One region of the Paenibacillus sp. FSL R5-0923 genome, then DNA from elsewhere that is predicted to be linked to it. Evidence: riboswitches for the same ligand, from Rfam matches in the RefSeq annotation. Region 1 holds a riboswitch; each other region holds the start of a gene.

Region 1 (4,765 bases):
ATTTAGGATCATAGTAGTATTCTAACAGCAGCGCAACAGCCTCTCCGAACATATCAGCTTGCAAGCAACGCTCGATTTCCGCCGCAATGGGGATATGAATTCGCGATTTGATACTTCGAAATGCTGAAATGCACTGTTCTTTATATTCTTCTGGTCGATAATCCTCAAGGATTTGCTGCACTCTGGCTTGTAGTGGCATCTCAATCCAAATTTGTGTTCCAATCTCTTTCTGCTCGGCCATGAATGGGGGCATTACGACCTTCCCAATCTTTTTGCTCTCCGCTTCAAACAGTACATAAGGAGTATCCCCAAGCTTAATTAATTCCTCCATAAGAAGACTATCGAACGTTTTTTGATTGTTTGCATGAAGTCCAATCTCGCCAAAGATAGAACCGCGGTGACCTGCCATTCCTTCCAAATCCAAAACAGGATAGCTCTGTGCCTTCAGGCGGTGCAGCAGGTTTGTTTTACCTGTACCCGTATTTCCATGAATGACATAAGGCTTCGCCTTGAATTCATAGGACTCCAGTTCATCGAGTACCCATTTACGGTAAGCTTTATAGCCGCCAATCAATCGGTAAGCGTGAATATCCATTAAAGAAAGTACGGTCGCAGTTGTACGGCTGCGCATACCTCCCCTCCAGCAGAATACAGCCTTGTCCCCTTGAATCGCAGCAAATTCTTTGACAAAGGAAGGTAGCTTCGCAGCAGCAATCTCCAAACCGCGTTCTTTCGCAGCCTGCACACTTGTCTGTTTATACAACGTACCTACTTCAGCCCGTTCCTCATCATCAAAAAAGGGAATATTCAAGCTATCCGGCAGCGTTGCATCTTTATATTCAGAAGGAGATCGAACGTCGATAACGGTGATCTGCTTCTTATTCTTTAACACTCTTAGTTCTTCCAGTGTAATATCCTGAAACAATGCGCTCTCTCCTCTGGTGGCTAACTTCTTAGGTCGCCTCTAAGCTGAACTCCAGCGTTATTGCGCAGCTATAACTGCAATCTGACCCGGATGTTCTTCCGTTACCTCTCCGATCAATGCTGCTTCTACACCTGCATCTACTAACTCTTTTAGCAAATCCTCACTTTGTTCAGGAGCAACAGAGATCAGCAATCCACCGGAAGTCACAGCATCACACAGAATATAGCGGCTTAATTGGTCCATCTCTTCCGGATAAAGAATACTGCCCTCCAAATGGGCAAAGTTATTCTTAGTGCCGCCTGGAACAAAGCCCTGCTCCGCGAGCTCTCTTACTCTTGGCAGCATCGGTACATCGCCTTGACGAATAATCAGTCCGTGATTGCTCCCTTTTGCCATTTCCGAGGCATGTCCAAGCAACCCGAATCCGGTAACATCTGTACAAGCATGTACATCATAGGGCTCCATGATTTCTGCCGCTTTTTTATTCAGTGTAGACATGACTGTCGTAAGGCGTGTAGTTTCTTCTGGGGATAGCTGATCCTTTTTAATAGAAGTCGTTAAGATGCCCACACCGATAGGTTTAGTCAAAATCAGCTTGTCTCCTACCTGCGCACCTGCATTCGTTCTTACTTTGTCCGGGTGCACAAGGCCCGTAACGGCCAATCCAAATTTAGGCTCTTTATCGTCGATGGAATGTCCGCCCACAAGCGTTGCTCCTGCTTCCTGCACTTTATCTGCTGCACCGCGCAAAATGTCACCGAGAATGCTTTTGTCCAAAACAGAAATAGGGAAGGCCACAATATTAAGCACTGTAAGCGGCTTGCCGCCCATAGCATAAATATCACTTAACGCATTAGCTGCTGCAATTTGCCCAAAGGAATAAGGGTCATCCACGATCGGCGTGAAAAAATCAACAGTTTGCACTAACGCCAGATCATCACTTAATCGATATACCCCAGCGTCATCACTGGTATCCAGACCTACAAGTAGATCCGGATTAGGAACGGTTGGTGGTAGACTGCGAATAACCTGCATGAGATCGGCGGGACCGATTTTGCAGCCGCAGCCCCCTTTTGAAGATAATGAGGTCAATTTTATGGTTTCGGCTTGAGACATCATGACTCAGCTCCTTTAGATAGTTAATCTCGAATATCTTTAATCTTACATCAGTAGACAGCATTGTACAAAATACAGACATACAGAAGAACGCCCCGTAGCCAGTACATACTCCCCGGCTATGGGACGCCCCTCATTTCTCACTTACCACTAAGATCAACTAATCTGCTGAGTTTCCTGCTGTTTCTCCAAAAACCGCTGAAGTATAGCATTAAATTTCTCCGGCTGACACAGATTACTAGGATCTAATGCGTTAGGGATGATCACTAACTGAGCATGTGGCAGCTGAGACACCATATCCTTCATACAATTAACTCCAAATTCACTAAAGTCACCTACAATACATAAGGCGGGACGCTTAAAAGACTTTAAGCATCTAGTGTAATCCACATGGCTCGTAGCCAGCCTTTGCCGATACAATTCCCGTGGACGTTTATCGAGAAGTCCTCTTCTAATCTCGTTATAAGCCAGATTCCAGCGTTCCCGGTACATCATACGAATCGAAGGCAGTACAAGCTCACTTGGAGCGTAATACATTAACCAACTACAATAAGCAGCCATAAGCTGGATTTTACCAATTATCGTTGACGCCTGACTTCTACAAAAGCTATCCGCGACAACAATCGCTTTTACTCGCTCTGGATATTGTTTCGCAATATGTTGAACGACAAGCCCCCCATAGGCACTCCCAACAAAAACAGCCTCACGAATACCCAAATCATTTAATAGCATTATTATATCTAGACATTGGGTTTCAATAATCTCGTTTGGGGCCTGCAGTAATTCACCTGATTTGCCATTCCCCCGTAAATCACACAGAATCACTTTATATTTATCAGAAAAATACTCTAATTGTGGCTTGAACATACTATGTGTTAATCCATGTCCATGGATAAACACAACCGGAGTCCCTGTTCCATTGATTTCGTAATAGAGCGAAGTTCCATTCAGTTTAGCAATAGGCAAAGTTAACACCTCTTTCATAGATAGGTTCTACAACTATATCTGCTTTTTAACGCAGCAAAAAACCACAGAGGGATTCTCTGTGGCTATTCATCATCAAATACGCCATTCATCCTCTCTCCATACGCTTACGAGGTTAGCTGTCGGATTCGGGCAGTGAGAGTTGCCCTACCTGCATGGATGCATTTATGCACCTGGAACAGGATTCACCCCATAACTAGTACCGATTGTTACACTGGTTCCCAGTTGTTGGTTCCCCCGCTTTCCTTAACGGAAATTAAGCGGACTTCTTATGTAATTGTCAGTTATGTGATGAATCATACTCCGTGTAAGGTTTCTTGTAAAGTTGAGCCGTGGGCAAAATAATGTTGAAAGCCATGCTTTTCATTTCATATTGAGCATACACTTCGTTTTCTCTTTCTTTTACTCTTGTTTACTCAATATATCTAAAAAAAGCCTAGCGGCCATCAGAGATCAATCCCTGAACCACTCGGCTTCGTTATACAATCATATGGCTACAACAGATCGGCGTTTTTCAATGCATGCTCCCAGCTCGGAAAAAAGAACAGCGCACTTCTCATAAGATCAGGATCGCTTTGCTTCACTTGTTTTTTGCTGATCGAGCTTCCATCGGTTTGAAGCTTTTTGATACGACTTAACACTTCATCAGCCTCCAAAGGAATTTCCATTGAAACACTCCTTTCTCAGTGACCTGGTTTCCAATCATTTTCTCCATAATATGCAAATTTATTCTTCATTTCGGTTTATACGAATTAAACCAGCTGATAGACCGGTTGTTCAGCAATAAAATAAGTGGGAATCATTGGGTATTTCTGTGCCAGAACTTCAGCTAAATATTTCATTCCTGGAGCTTCACTTTCCGCATGTCCTAACATAATCAGTGCTTTTGATCTGCCTTGGTGGACAGCATCCCTCACATATTCTGGAGTTTCCCATTCGGGGCCCTCGCCAGCAATAATTAAATCAAGATTATGCTGATTAAAAAGAGGAATAGCCATCGTCCCACCTCCTCTGTAACCTACTAATATCCCCACTTGTCTGCATGTCTGGGATAGGTCTCCGGCAGCACGTACATAGGAGATGCCTAGCTTTCTTTTTATATACAGAGCCGCTTCACTTACCGTCATAGCTGGAATCGATAGGATTGTAGCAGTGGATTGCTGCTCAACCACATAGGCTGACCATTCAAGCTCTCGTAGCAAGCCCACCATGATCCCATCCGGTTGATGCCGATGCCAATAATCATGATAACGAAAAATAGCCAGTTCAGAACGCTCAATCAAACTCCGTTTCGCGCGAGACACAGGGTCAGCCTCTAACCACTTGCTCGTCTCATGATGACTGTAAAACACACCTTCATGTGTGATCAACAAATTGGCGTTCATAGCAACCGCTCGTTCCACAACATATTGCGTAGCGCAAAATGCCGTAACCATACCTGTAATCACCATTTCCGGATTCCCCGGCTTAAGAGTATCCACAGTCCCATCTATCTGTTCCATGGCTCCTATTAAATCTTCCAGAATCGTTCTAATTGTCACGCTCACTTTAATCCGCCCTTTGAGATCCATACTACTAATCTATCAACTTATAAATAACCCGCCCTTAATCGATATAAGGACGGGTTCACAGTTCATTATTTGAGCAGCTTGCCCACTCTATGATTTCGTGGCAGAGGTGATAATTCGATGGAAAGCTGGCTTCGGCTTATGCCCTTCATCGAATAGGAACGGCCAGTTC
Region 2 (4,765 bases), 1.0 Mb from region 1:
AAGTGATGAGCGGTTGCTCTGCGATCAACGAAATGATCATCTGGCGTTCCTTAACGGTTATCATCACTATAGCTTATCAAAGAATAATTTGCAAAAGCTTCAGCCTAGTTTAACTCCGGCTTCACAGGTCCAATCACATAAACGGTACGTGATTTACGACCGAAATTACGGACATGGCTCAGTGAATCGTAATAGACATCTACTTTATTGCCTTTAATGGCACCGCCAGTATCTTCTGCTCGGCGGAATCCAAGCCCCTCGATATATACCCACCAGCCAATAGGGATTACATTCGGGTCTACCGCAATTGTACGACCTTCCGTTACGCGTGTTCCGGAGGCAGTTTTGGTACCAATACCTGGCTCTTCTGATGAATAAGCTGTCATGGAGACGTTCTTAATCATCTTCTTGTACTCAAAGTCTACGCCAGCCTTGCTTGTGACGTTATTAGTCTTGGCGCTAACCTTAGCCGTTTTTGAAGTGGTGTTTGATTTGGAAGTTGTTGTAGTCTTAGCTACAGCCGGCTTAGGAAGTGCTTTGGTACCAACGGCAATAATCTTATCTTTCGTTACCGTTTGTACTTCCTTACCAATCATGCGCATAGAGGCCAGTTCTCCGTCTTGGTAGATCTTTTCAATATGCTGAATCATGACGCCTGGTTTGCCTGCCTGTGCCACTCTAACTGTTCCCACAGTAAGGGAGGGGTCTGCTGTCTTGATGACTCTGAAGGGTAAGTTAGTTGATCGCTGTACAGTCTGTTTGTTGATGCGAACAATCTTAACCTCCATGTTTGCAGAAATGGTGGTGTCTAACGAAGGGAAAATCTTATCATGACCTTCTAGGGTAATGCCCATTTTCTCAATTGCTTTACCAATTGTGTCTTCGGTCGTATATAACGTTTTTGTTGCTCCATCCGCAGTAAGACTAATTTTCTGCGCACGATTGATAACGACACGGTCACCGTCTTTTATTTCATCACTCAGTCCTAAAGATAGTTCATCATGCGGCTGCAGCGAAATTTGCTCTTTCTCCAACACATCACCAAGAAGCGCTTCTCGCGTTTCAAGCGTCTGTGTTTGCCCGTCTATTACTAAAAATAATTGTTTGTTACTTTGACCGTGTACGTACAGCAGAATAAGTAGCGCGATAGCGACTGAAATCACGCCTGCAAGTAAAAGTACGCGAGTATTTACTTGCTCCCACCGTAATGCGAAAGACCTGCTGGATGACTGCGAATCATGGGATACTTCTGGTTGGAATACGCCCATTCTCTCCATCCTCCTTACATAGCCCCGTCGTCAATTGTATATCATGAGGACTGAATTCCTTTGACGAAACTATTTGAGATTGTCACAGGACACGCACGTAATAACTTAGCGTCTCCTGCTCATGGATCGCCTGCTCGGCACAGCTACTCCCACCTCTGTTATATAACAGTATGTGGGCAACATTCTATTTATTCAAAAATAAAAAAGCCTAAAAAGAGTTCAACTGAGGACTCTTTCGTGGCTTCTCCAATATCAGAATAGAGAATGCTTGTGCACGAGGTTGCCTCTCTTACTTGCGCTTACGGGGTTAGCTGTCGGGTTCGGACGAAAGAGAGACGCCCTATTTCAGGTCACCCGCTCATGGCGGTTGCCCTTAAATTCACCCCAAAGACCACGTGAAGAAATCAAATACTGTCCTACGGCACGTCTAAACCGTATTTAAAATACAGGCATGCGGCAGGTCAATATTGGTTCCCCCGTTCTCCATACGGAGACTCAGCGAGACGATCCATGAATCAATGGCTGTCACTATAACACAGCTCACATCACTGAAAAGATGATATCCTGTTTTGATGCATGTTGTAAAGGACGATTCAACCACGTTTACGCAAAAATATGGTTAAAATATTGTAATATTCAGCCGTTTTTATATTAAAAAAGTTTAATATATCGGCCATTCTCTATTTTTCGCCTGTTTTGCTCCCGTTTTCACTCAATCCCAAATCGTTCCAGTGCGTTCGCATACGTTATTTTAGCCAATTCTTCCCATGTTAACCCTTTAATTTCAGCTGCTGCCTCTGCTACAAGCTTCACATGAGCGCTCTCATTTCGCTTCCCGCGGAAGGGGTGTGGAGTCAAATATGGAGCATCGGTTTCGATCAATAATCGGTCTAGTGGGGTCTGCGCAAGCACTTCTTTTGGCACTCTTGCATTTTTGAACGTAATGGGTCCTCCAAAGGATAAATGAAAACCAAGATTCAAGCACATTTTAGCTGTTTCCCAGCTTCCTGAGAACGAGTGCATCACGCCTCCAACCTCATTTGCTTTTTCCTCCCGTAAAATCCGTACAACATCCTCATGGGCATCACGATCATGAATACAAATCGGCATATTTAGTTCACGGGCTAGTCCAATTTGCTTGCGAAAAACTTCATGTTGCACATCCTTGGGAGAAGTATCCCAGTAATAATCCAGTCCGATTTCACCAATAGCCACTACTTTTTTATGACTGCATAGAGAAGCAATCCAATCGAGATCTCCTTCTTTCATATCAATTGCATCCTGAGGATGCCAACCCACTGCCGCATAAATATAATCATAAGATTCCGCCAGCTTCATCGTTGAGGGAATCGTCTCCCGATTAAATCCGATATTAATCATCTTGCTAACTCCTGCTTCTACAGCACGAGCGATAACTTCTTCGCGATCCTCGTCGAATTGAGGTGCATCCAGATGCGTATGTGTGTCAAACAGAAACATTTTAACCCTCACTCCTTGTTCTTTTTTAAATATAAGACAATATAAGTTTCAAGCTATCCGTTATATCTTATATTTCTACTCTTCTTGTCAAAAATCCCATATTTTCTTGTATTATTTTGCAAAAATCTCTGCAATAGAAGCAGGCAATCGCGTAAGCGCATTTCTCAACTTATCCTGAGGAAAATAAAGATGATATCTTCCACGGTGAATGCCGCTAATAGAACGCACAATATCCGACACCTCTGAAATTTCCCGCAGATGATCATGCCGATCAAGCAGCAGAATTTGTTTATTGTCAAAAGCTTCTCCCGGACGGAACACATCATAGGGCAGATCTGTCGGAAAATCAATCTCCAAATCATATTCTGGGTGAAGTCCCGCTGCCGCAAAACTGCTGCGAATTTCAGAAATCATATCTGTATCGAGATTCTCCACCTCAACATATTTATACAGTTTACGATGAATAAAACGGGTACACAAGTCACTTAGTAGCTCATCTTTCTCAAGTGTCCACTGCATAAAAGCCGTCTGTACCAGTGCTTCATCTAGCATTAAATATTGCTTCACTGTCACCTCACCACGGAACAAATCCTCCAGCGGATTAATCATGAAACTAAAATTGTACCCCTCTTGGAAAAGCTCCTTTGCTCTACGGAAAATTTGTCGCAAAATAATCTCTGAGCTACGTGTCACCGGATGAAAATAGACTTGCCAGTACATTTGATAACGCGACATTAAATAATCTTCAATGGCATGCATTCCCGATTCTTTTACAACAATTCGACCATTATAAGGACGCAGCATTCTTAAAATCCGATCAATGTCGATCGTCCCATAGTTTACACCTGTATAGTACGCATCACGCAGCAAATAATCCATGCGATCAGCATCTAGTGGACTGGAAACCAGATTTACAACAATTTCGTGCTCATAAGTTTTAGCGATTACAGAGGCTACTTTACGAGGAAAATCCTCCTCCACATCACGCAAGATCTCAGTAATCTCTGTGTCCTCCAGAATAATTCGACAAGTCCAATCCTCATGATTCATTTCAAAAGCTTCTTCTATAGAATGGGAAAATGGACCATGTCCCAGATCATGCAGCAAGGCCGCACACAAGGTGAGCAGACTTTCTTCAGGAATCCAATCCTTATACCCGCTTCGTTCAAATTGCGAAATAATTCTACGTGTAATTTCGTAAACCCCTAGGGAATGAGAAAATCGACTATGCTCTGCGCCATGAAAAGTAAGATACGAGGTACCCAGCTGGCGAATTCGGCGTAAACGCTGAAATTCCTTTGTATTTATTAGTCGCCAAATAATAGTATCCTGCACGTGGATATAATTGTGAACCGGATCTTTGAAAACCTTTTCTTCTGTGAGCGGCTGCTTCATGAGATCAACTCCTTTATTAAATTTAATATGATTTTAACCAATATAAGTATATAATAAGTAATTATGTCGTACTTTGTCGAATAGTGACGTTTTTAGTCTTGGTAAATCGACAAAGTTTATTTTTTCACTTTTTTTAGAATTCGTGATTGTTATAGGGAATTCAAAGTTTTCGTGAAAAAGCACTTATTTAACAGATGAAAAAAGGTTGACTGTTTTGGGAATCGTTGGTATTATAAATATCATAAAACAGTGAACAATGTCGAATAATGACGTTTTTGGAACATTGAGAGGAGTAACGATTGTTATGATGAAATCAACAGGAATTGTAAGAAAAGTAGACGAACTTGGACGGGTAGTTATTCCCATTGAATTGCGCCGTACTCTTGGCATTGGTGAAAAAGACGCACTTGAAATTTACGTTGATGGTGAGCGCATTATGCTTAAGAAATATGAGCCTGCCTGCATTTTCTGCGGCAACGCTGAGAACGTAACTTACTTCAAAGGAAAAATAGTTTGTCATGAATGCATTTCTACTATCCCTACCCCTGTGACAAACTAAAATAATTAGTATATAATAGAACTAATCAAATTGTTAATTCTAACCTTTTCATATCTCCTTGACC
Region 3 (4,765 bases), 1.1 Mb from region 1:
ATTGCGGTTCCTTCCGACTACACGGTAGCTGCGACGGGATTTCCTGTGAAGAATGCCAAGCTAAAGCAAGATCAAAAAATATATCAGTTCTACGCTGACGATGTCCATGACTTTGCGTGGGCGGCATCCCCTGATTTTACAGTAGCCGAAGAAGCCTTCTCTACGCCAGAAGTGCCTGGTGTACGGATTAAGGTGTATCTCGATCCATTACACAAAGACTTAAAGGAACGATACCTTCAGGCCGCTAAGGCAGCTCTGACCTACTTCAGCAAATGGTATGGTCCTTATCCCTACTCGACTCTGTCTATTATCGTTCCGCCTAAGGAGGGGAATGGGGCTGGAGGAATGGAGTATCCAACACTCATTACAGCGTTTGGAGCCACAGACTCTTCTCCTGACACCTCACTTGAAAGAACCGTCGTTCATGAAATTGGCCATCAATACTTTTACGGCATGGTAGCCAGCAATGAATTCGAGGAGGCTTGGCTAGATGAAAGCTTCACTTCTTATGCTGAAGACAGACTCATGGAGCAAGAATATGGCATCAAAACGAATCTCCCTCTTCAGTCCAGCTTGGTGACCAAATCAGAGCCGCTAAATTTAGAGACATGGAAATATGCCGGGGCAGAATCCTATAGCCGGAATGTGTATATTCGCGGAAAGCTAGTACTTAAGGATATTGAACGCCAAGTAGGCACTAAGGCAATGAACAGCATCATGTCCACTTACGCACGTAAATTCCGTTTCCAGCACCCCACTACGTCTGATTTTCAAAAAGTCATTGAGAAGGTAACCAAAAAATCATGGCAGCCTTATTTCGAAGATTATATTTATGGTGGTGGTGCTCCTGATTTCTCAGTAGATACGATTACGATTAAAAAGAATGGCAACAGCGATGCTCAGAGCTATGAATCCATAGTAAAGATTACAAACAAAGGGAGCCATTACGTTGACGTTCCCATTAAATTCACATTCGCCGATGGCTCTGCTACAGAGCGGGTCTGGAGCGGTGAAGGAGCAGAGACTACCTTCCAATTGTTAAGCGATCAGCTTCTTCTCTCTGCTGAGGTTGATCCTGAGCATACCATTCTGTTAGAAAACAAACATCTTAATAACTTCAGACTGGCGGAAATAGAGCCCAAAACGCTCTCCCGATGGACATTAAGTGTAACTAAACTAGTTGAAACCGTGCTCGGAACTCTTGTCTGGTGAGGTGAATGATTGTGAGAACATCGATAACCCGCGGCTGGCAAAGCATGAAGGAGCAATTTTATATTCTGATTCTGCTCTTCATCTACCGACTGCTCTGGGGCTACTTTATGTACGGCTTCATCCGGTCTGCTATCGTTCCAATTCTACTGCGTTATCCAGATAAAGACGCTGGAGGCAGCGGAATGGGTAGACTACTCTATTATGTCGAAGGGCAGTTCAGCTTGAACACAGATCCTGCGATACGTACTTGGTTATGGATGTTCCTAGGGCTTGTTGTCTTACGACTGCTACTCTCCCCCTTCATAAGGGCAGGATTACTGCATGAACTCCATCAGGAGCGAAAAGGAGAGCGTGGCCTGTTCTTTTTTCCCGGTATGAAGCTTTATGGATTTCCAGTGTTTATCTTCAGTCTAATCGAATGGGTGCTGGCTCTACTTCCGTTATACTGGCTTGCTCCAAAAATGTACGGGCTATTCTTGTCCTCCTTTCTGAACTACTCTTTGTTACTTCATCTAGTTCCATACGTATTGGCATGGCTTATATACATCTTTATCGTGCGCCTGTTCCTTCTATATATGCAGTTTGGTTATACCAGCGGCACGGGGATGTTCTCCTCCATATTCATTTGCTTGAAGTCGCTGATTCCGGCAATAGGAATTTCAATCATACTTGGTGCAGCAGGCCTGATCCTTTTGCTAGTGTGCGGACTAACGGGTATCTTCTGTCCTGGCCTACCAGCACTTCTTATTCGTCAACTTTCATCACTGCCCTCAACACTCTTCAAAATGTGGGGAATTTCAGCTCAATATCATCTATGGCACAGTAAAGCATTTCCACAATAATTTGAAGCATTACAGAACATAATATAAGAGTCCCGGTTCCTGAATCAGGAGCTGGGACTCTTTCGCGTTATAGACAAATTATGAGGATTTGCAAAATCGTAAAGACTTTGTTACAATAAGTCCTGTTCCATTGGTAACAAGTTTGTAATCATTTGAAACGATTTCTACATAACTTCATGTATTTGTCGTAGTCATGTCGATAAGTCACTATCTGGTGCATAAAACGCCGAATTCCTTGCACCGGGAAGTGGGGGAACCATATTTTGGGTGAATTGATCTCGCTTTGCAGTGATCATAGGGGAACCTTCTACCGAATCCTTAAGCTAACCTCACAGGCATTGGAAGGGGTACAATTTTTTTGAAGAATTTAAGAAAAGCATGCGTCGCTGCGGCGCTAGGACTTGTGATGGCGTTCTCTATTGGTGGAGGAAGTGCCTTTGCAGATTCTAAGATGGACAGTGTTATTTCAAAGACAATTGGAGTTGCCTATAAAACCGGAGGCACTAGCACTGCCGGGTTTGACTGTTCTGGATTTACTACGTATGTATTCAAGAAGGTGGGTCTTTCTTTGCCCCGTACTTCAAAAGCTCAATATAATGTCGGAACTCCTGTAGCCAAAAGCAAATTGCGTTCAGGTGACCTAGTTTTCTTTAACACATTGGGCAACGGCGTATCCCATGTCGGCATTTATGTTGGAAACGGAAAATTCGCACAATCATCATCTTCATATGGCGTGACCATCACTTCACTTAGCCAGTCCTACTGGGCCAATCGCTACGTTGGTGCTAAAAGAGTAATGAGTACTTCCTCATATCAAGCTATAGCCTACGATTAATACTTCCCCACAACTATAACCTCACAATTACATTATATAGACCTGGGTTTGATTATTCACTTAATCGAATCCAGGTTTTCTTTTGCCTTATTATATTCTTTACACCTCTAGAACGGACTTTAAACACTTTTATTTGATAAAAATTTCAATAAATATAAAAATTAGTTTAATATTATCGCTTACATATGCATTTTGTCTTTAAAAAAACGAATTTTTCTGCATGATTATGTTAAAAACGATTGCCAAGCGGCACTCTGTTTGTTACAATAACTGCAGTAAGATTTTAGTAACATTTTTGTAATCATTAAGTTGTTATTTACAAAGGTTTTGTCATGTATTGATTACAAGCTATTCCTAATCAACAGTATCAGCCGAGTTTCCTAACTATTAGGAAAACGGGGGAACCAACTTTGGGTGAATTGACCTCCATTTTTAGAGGGGTCATAGGGGACCTTCAACCGAACCCTTAAGCTAACCTCGTAGGCATCCGGAAGGGGTATAAACTTTTGAAGAAGAAGCTAGCAGCAGCAGTACTTAGCTTTTCCATTATTTTCACCATCGGAGCAGGAAGCGCTTTCGCGGATTCCAAAATGGATAAAGTGATCGACAAGACCATCGGAACTAAGTACGTATCCGGCGGCATCTCCACAAATGGATTTGATTGCTCCGGATTTACAATGTATGTATTTGATAAAATTGGTATAAACCTACCACACCAATCAGGTTCCCAGTATCAAATGGGTACTGCTATCTCCCAAGATGATTTAAGATCTGGAGATCTTGTATTCTTCAATACAAGTGGTAAGGGTGTCTCCCATGTCGGTATTTATGTCGGTGAAGGCAAGTTTGCACACGCATCTTCCTCACGCGGTGTAACGATTAGCTCCCTGAGTGATAGCTACTACGTGAAACGCTACATCGGTGCTAAACGAATTATGAGCACGGATGCTTATCATTCTGTTGCTTCTGAGACAGAAGATAATGATGATGTTCAATAAGTAAATCGTACATAGGCTCTTTTCCAAGATGTTGATTCTTGGGGAAGAGCTTGTTTTTTGTCTTATTTAGTATTTACCCCTCTCAGAATTTGTAAAACAATAATCCTAATAAATTTCTGAGTCGACCATGCCTCTTTTTGTATATAATTAGTTACAAGCATAAACGCCTTCGATGTCCTTATAAGGACCATAAGTATTTTAAGCTAGAAATATAAGACATTTAAAGTTCCCCCGTGAAAGGAGGTCCTTGACCTTATGATAAATCCCTCTGTTACTTTTCATGTAGCGCCTATGGAGACCAGTCACGCGGAAGAGGTTTGCAACTGGGATTACACTGCCCCTTATAATATTTACGGCTGGATGCCGTGGGAGCAAATGCAGGCTCTTGGAATCGAGTTCGGTGACCCGCAGCTACGGAATGAGCAATATGTCTCCATACTAAATGGGCAAGGGATTTTGTGTGGATTCGCGCAGTTGTTTCCAATGGAAGGTGTTGTTCGCTTGGGGATTGGTATGCGCCCTGATCTATGCGGTCAAGGTCTAGGGAAAATATTCATGGATGCAATCGTGCAAGCAGCCTTAATTCGTTATCCTGAGCGTGAGATTGATCTAGAGGTATTGACCTGGAACCAGCGGGCGATCCGAACTTACCAAAAGTGTGGATTTACGATTACCGATACGTATGAGCGCCTAACCCCCACAGGAAACAAACCTTTTTATTGCATGGTCTATGATAAATAATATTAAATTCCATATTTTTCAATGATTTGATGGCATTATCGTTCATTTTTTTGTCACAAACCCTATGATAACGCTTCACCTTGAGCTATAATGTAGGGAGCAGCTTACATAGAAGGGACGAACTGGGATGCAGAAAT
Region 4 (4,765 bases), 1.6 Mb from region 1:
CCATCAGACCGCACAGGAAGACACCCAGAATCGCATACATCAGCATATTGATCAGTCCGACACCTTTACCACCGAAGACATTGTTGAGCATCATCAGTGCAAGAGGCGTAATACCTCCCAGCGGCGTCAGCGTATCATGCATATTGTTAACACTACCTGTCGTAGCTGCGGTTGTTACTGAAGTAAACAAGGAAGACTGCGGTATGCCGAAGCGTACCTCTTTACCTTCCATGCTACCTTGTGAAGATTCGATTCCTAGTGCATTGATCGCCGGATTACCTTTTGATTCAGCATAGAAGTTTAGGCTTAATAGCAGAACAAATAAGGTCATCATTGCGGTAAAAATTACCCAGCCCTGACGTTTGTTCTTGGCAAACAATCCGTACATATAAGGGAGCGAAGCTGGCAGCATCCACATAGAGAGAATCTCCAGAACGTTCGTAAGTGGATTAGGGTTCTCAAAAGGATGTGATGAATTGGCTCCGAAGAAGCCGCCACCATTGGTACCCAAATGCTTGATCGATTCCAGAGAAGCTACTGGACCGATAGCGATTTGTTGCGTTTGTCCCTCTAGTGTAGTGACTTCAAGTGATGGCTTGAGCGTTTGTGGCACATGTAGTCCTACGAGTACCAATGAAACCAGCAGAGCTAGAGGAATGAATACACGAATATGTGCTTTAACGAAATCCTCGAAGAAGTTCCCGACTGATTTCCGTCCTGTGATTCCTCTGACAAAGGCAACCGCAACAGAAAATCCGCTCGCTGCAGACGTGAACATCATCATCGTGATGACAGCCATTTGTGAAAAATACGAAAGTCCCGTCTCCCCGCTGTAATGCTGCAGGTTTGTATTAGTCATAAAGCTGATCACCGTATTGAACGAAAGCGTCTGTTCCATATCCGCAATTCCATTCGGATTTAGCGGTAATCCCCGCTGCAATCGAAGAAAGATATAACTGAAAGTAACCAGTACGATATTCGTTAAAACAAAGCTAAGCGCATACTTTTTCCAGGACATACCGTCCCGTTTTTTCAGGCCGATCAGCTTATAAATTCCTTTTTCCATGCCTCCAAACCATCGATCCGTACGGTTCGGTTCATTAGAAAATACATAATATAAATACGTGCCCATCGGCTTAACCAGCAAGATAAGAATTACGATTACAGCAACTATTTGCAAAATGCCCATGAATGCCCCTCCTTAAAATTTCTCCGGATGAATCAATGCGTAAACCAGATATACAAACAACAGTAGGGTAACAGCGATTACTAGAATCACAACTTATCCCTCCCTGTATCCTCAACTACACCTGCGCACCAGCGCATAAATCCATAAAACAACCCGTAAATTACAGCTAACGAAGCTACCATATACAGATCCATCATATCTCCCGCACTCCTTCTTTTATCCTTGATGAGGTGATTTATCGATTAGAAAATCAGCATCACCACTGTGGGAATAGATTACATAACTTGCACCAAGTCTTTTATAGACCAATCTAGGATTTATTGAGCTTGTGATTACAAAAATCGGCTGCGTCGTCCAAGTGCGGCACATCTGAATGTAGCGGCAGCATAACGTAAAGCTGCTCTCGAACAGATATACCCGTCCTACCGGGAACGGCGGGCGAAACCAAGTATTCTGATGGCGGGTATCAACTAGAACGACTTGTTCAATCCCCATCTCTTCGAGTAGGGCCTTCTCAGGCAAGTTGTTGGTCAATCCGGCCATCTTAATGCCTCTGAATTTTAGAAGCTTAATAAAATGTTCGCCTGCCTTCGTTGGCGCACATACCAGTACATATTCATTCTGATCTGTCATCTCTTATTCTCCTCAAATGCTTTGCTTGTAAGATCAGAGCTTGATCACCCTGATCTTGAAAGAAAAGCTACCGCTAATGATGAATATAACGACCTCTTCGTGAGGTTTTCCATAAATGCTTTGCTTAAAAAAGCACAGCAAAAAGCCACAAAGGATTCTCCTCTGTGGCTCGCTAGCGGTCACATTGCACTCATCCTCTCTCCATACGCTTACGAGGTTAGCTGTCGGATTCGGGCGGTGAGAGTCGCCCTACCTGTATAGATGCGAGCTCACTCGCATCTTCTACAGGATTCACCCCATAACCGGCTTCCGACTCTCACATCGTCTGCCGATTGTTGGTTCCCCCGCTTTCCTTATCGGAAATTAAGCGGATCAAATATTCGATTGTTGTTGAAACAGGAGTAATCATACCCTTATGCAGGAAGAATTGTAAAACCTGATTGATGCCAAAATAATGCAAATTAAAAACTATTTTCGCGTTGGATAGCGCTTACTTGATATCCAATCTCTCTATATCTCTTGTTTACTCGAGTTTTAATCCATTAGCGAAAAGCGGGCATACCATGTGATTTTATTCACCACAAATGTAGAAATCTCAAAAAATCGCCTTTATAGGTAAGAAAACAAGAAGTCGAGATTAAGCGAGGAAGAAGCCCGATAACTCGCAATAAATACCTATTTGGTTCCCTTTTCCGTCGTAGTAGGCAGGATTTGGTTTAAATCGCGCTCAAAAGAACACTTTCTGTTTTTACAGAAACACCTTGAAAAGAGTATGATTCGGGTTGAATCTATTTCACAAAATACATTCAACGCTGAGTTCCTGTATTTGCAGGGAACGGGGGAACCATCAGGCCACATGGCCTACTTGGGGTGAATCCGAAGGAGACTGTTCAAGTCTCACATAGGTAGGGCGACTCTCACCGTCCGAATCCGACAGCTAACCTCGTAAGCGTAAAGAGAGAGACCCTTGATCCGCCACGCTTTGGCACAGGTATGTGTATACCTGTATTCCAAAACCGCAGCAGAGGTCCTCCTCTTGCTGCGGTTTTTGCGTTACCTGAATCTATAGGGTGATAGCATGCTGGACGGGGTGAAAGGAATGAAACACTATTATTGGGGAACTCAGCAAGGGCTACTTGAGCCGATAAGTCTAAATTATGTTTGCTTTGGAGCGTTGTGGTTCGAAGAGGATCATCACAGAACTATTGTCGGCTATGCTTTTGGTCAGAAGCAGATTGAATCACTTCGCCATTTCAGCAGCCCATCTACCTGTGAATACTGTATGGACCGAACAATTATATACGAAATATATAAAAATATCCGAGAAAAGCAACAGCTGCAGGATTGGTCAGCACACCAACGTTTTCCGTGGCTCACCGCTTTTAAGGAACCGTGGAAAGACGTTGCAGTCGGTTGGTACGTAATGAGATCCCGCAACACCTTTCCCTTACATTTATCCGTTATACGCAAACAGAAATTCCGACTATGGCTGGAGCATGCCGCAGTCTGTGAGAATGAAGCTGAAATGCTCGCCTGTATAGAGAAGGCTAACGTCATTCACCATGTAAATCTTAAGCTTTTGGAAACCTAAGGAGGAGAAACCTGTCATGGACCAGCGAAGACTATCTCGCATAGAAGTATTCGTCTTTGATTCACCAGAGCCTATTCACTATGGAATGGAGGCTGATCAAGACAGCCGTTATGGCATCCTGAAACTTACCTGTAAAGGAGGTAGCAGCTGGGGGGCATGTCTTATCTCTGCCAATACCAAAACTTTCGACCTTATTAAATGGAGTTCTTTTCTCAGAATGATATACCATTGCCGGCTAGAGGAAGCGATAGATAAAGTACGTACCCATGGTTCAGAGTGGGATCAGACTCAGTTTGAGCTAGTGCAAGGTGCTTTACAGGATTTAAGAGCCAAGCTGCAGGGTAAATCCTTGGCAGGGCACATTGAGCAAGGTCGTCTGTACAGAGCTGTCGCTGGTGGGAGAGATTCCAAAGGAGGGCGGCTATATTATAAACCATCCAGTGTTGCGCTTCAAAAACATAGTTATCCAGAACCTGATACCGCCGAGCTTATCAACAAATCCATTTCTTACTTTTCTATACTATAGGTTCATCCCATAACCCATTCTGAAAGGATCGTGTTTATCATGCCTGACCCCTTACCTGCCGAATCCCCCCGTAGAACTATATTTGCAGAGTGTGTTCAAAAGTGTACGAATGATATCTATACGCTCAGTTCCATGTTGTTACAACAATCAGCAGAAGCCGAGAAGGTTACTATCCGTACTTTTAAAGAGCTTCATAAAATATTCCGTCAAAAAAGCTTTGACAGCCAGCTATTCTCTATCGAAGCTTACCGCTCTTGTATCCGACAATGCGCCGATTATTACGCACGCCGCTCTCTCCTGTCTGCCAAGGCATTGCCTTGGGAGGAACAGCTTATAAAAACGATGTGGTATGGCCTAAAGCTATCTTTACCTCAAATAAGCATCATCCTGCAAAAGAGTGTTCCTGTACTAAAAGCGCAGCTTAGGCGTGTGCGGGAGCAACTGACTGCTCCAGAGGATTTGCTGCCTAGTGGTAATCTATCCGTTGTCTAATCCCTCAAAAGGAAAGACATTTGAGTGTACGGAGCATATATTGGACTCAGGAGCCCTGGAGTCCGCAACTATCTTCCAAATAACTTTTACGATACGTACACAAAAAATAAAAAAGCCACGGCATCTGCCGCGGCTTCCTTATTTCCTACTATTACGCTTTACTCTTACGCGCCTTACCGTACATCCACAATCCCGCAATCATCCCCACCATGGCAATCCCAGTCAATACACCCTGAGTGAAATCCATTAAAGCGGACCCATTGGTCGAGAGCATTCTACTAACCGTAGCCAGAGATACCGAACTCATTAAAAGCATCATATTGTATTGTTCACT

Evidence for each region. Region 1 has a riboswitch for cyclic di-AMP ahead of MKX35_RS07930 (alpha/beta fold hydrolase). Riboswitches for the same ligand answer to the same signal wherever they lie in the genome.
Region 2: linked by a shared signal. The riboswitch ahead of MKX35_RS03190 (3D domain-containing protein) and the one ahead of MKX35_RS07930 (alpha/beta fold hydrolase) in region 1 are both predicted to bind cyclic di-AMP.
Region 3: linked by a shared signal. The riboswitch ahead of MKX35_RS02835 (C40 family peptidase) and the one ahead of MKX35_RS07930 (alpha/beta fold hydrolase) in region 1 are both predicted to bind cyclic di-AMP.
Region 4: linked by a shared signal. The riboswitch ahead of MKX35_RS00750 (hypothetical protein) and the one ahead of MKX35_RS07930 (alpha/beta fold hydrolase) in region 1 are both predicted to bind cyclic di-AMP.

The regions. Positions count from the first base shown of each region.
Region 1 covers NZ_JBBPAT010000001.1:1,752,881-1,757,645, reverse strand. Annotated here, with positions in the region: gene mnmH (tRNA 2-selenouridine(34) synthase MnmH) at 1-925, opposite strand, end outside; gene selD (selenide, water dikinase SelD) at 983-2,041, opposite strand; gene MKX35_RS07930 (alpha/beta fold hydrolase) at 2,198-3,025, opposite strand; cyclic di-AMP (ydaO/yuaA leader) riboswitch at 3,114-3,298, opposite strand; gene MKX35_RS07925 (hypothetical protein) at 3,520-3,693, opposite strand; gene MKX35_RS07920 (Nif3-like dinuclear metal center hexameric protein) at 3,778-4,572, opposite strand; gene MKX35_RS07915 (endo-1,4-beta-xylanase) at 4,684-4,765, opposite strand, start outside.
Region 2 covers NZ_JBBPAT010000001.1:715,007-719,771, forward strand. Annotated here, with positions in the region: gene MKX35_RS03190 (3D domain-containing protein) at 105-1,268, opposite strand; cyclic di-AMP (ydaO/yuaA leader) riboswitch at 1,550-1,779, opposite strand; gene MKX35_RS03195 (TatD family hydrolase) at 1,977-2,747, opposite strand; gene MKX35_RS03200 (HD domain-containing protein) at 2,859-4,142, opposite strand; gene MKX35_RS03205 (AbrB/MazE/SpoVT family DNA-binding domain-containing protein) at 4,447-4,701, shown strand.
Region 3 covers NZ_JBBPAT010000001.1:641,223-645,987, forward strand. Annotated here, with positions in the region: gene MKX35_RS02825 (M1 family metallopeptidase) at 1-1,212, shown strand, start outside; gene MKX35_RS02830 (hypothetical protein) at 1,224-2,054, shown strand; cyclic di-AMP (ydaO/yuaA leader) riboswitch at 2,269-2,407, shown strand; gene MKX35_RS02835 (C40 family peptidase) at 2,461-2,889, shown strand; cyclic di-AMP (ydaO/yuaA leader) riboswitch at 3,249-3,390, shown strand; gene MKX35_RS02840 (C40 family peptidase) at 3,396-3,887, shown strand; gene MKX35_RS02845 (GNAT family N-acetyltransferase) at 4,143-4,628, shown strand; gene MKX35_RS02850 (c-type cytochrome) at 4,756-4,765, shown strand, end outside.
Region 4 covers NZ_JBBPAT010000001.1:163,078-167,842, forward strand. Annotated here, with positions in the region: gene kdpA (potassium-transporting ATPase subunit KdpA) at 1-1,189, opposite strand, end outside; gene kdpF (K(+)-transporting ATPase subunit F) at 1,202-1,279, opposite strand; gene MKX35_RS00750 (hypothetical protein) at 1,406-1,822, opposite strand; cyclic di-AMP (ydaO/yuaA leader) riboswitch at 2,013-2,202, opposite strand; cyclic di-AMP (ydaO/yuaA leader) riboswitch at 2,623-2,788, shown strand; gene MKX35_RS00755 (hypothetical protein) at 2,922-3,413, shown strand; gene MKX35_RS00760 (hypothetical protein) at 3,430-3,939, shown strand; gene MKX35_RS00765 (hypothetical protein) at 4,072-4,431, shown strand; gene MKX35_RS00770 (hypothetical protein) at 4,583-4,765, opposite strand, start outside.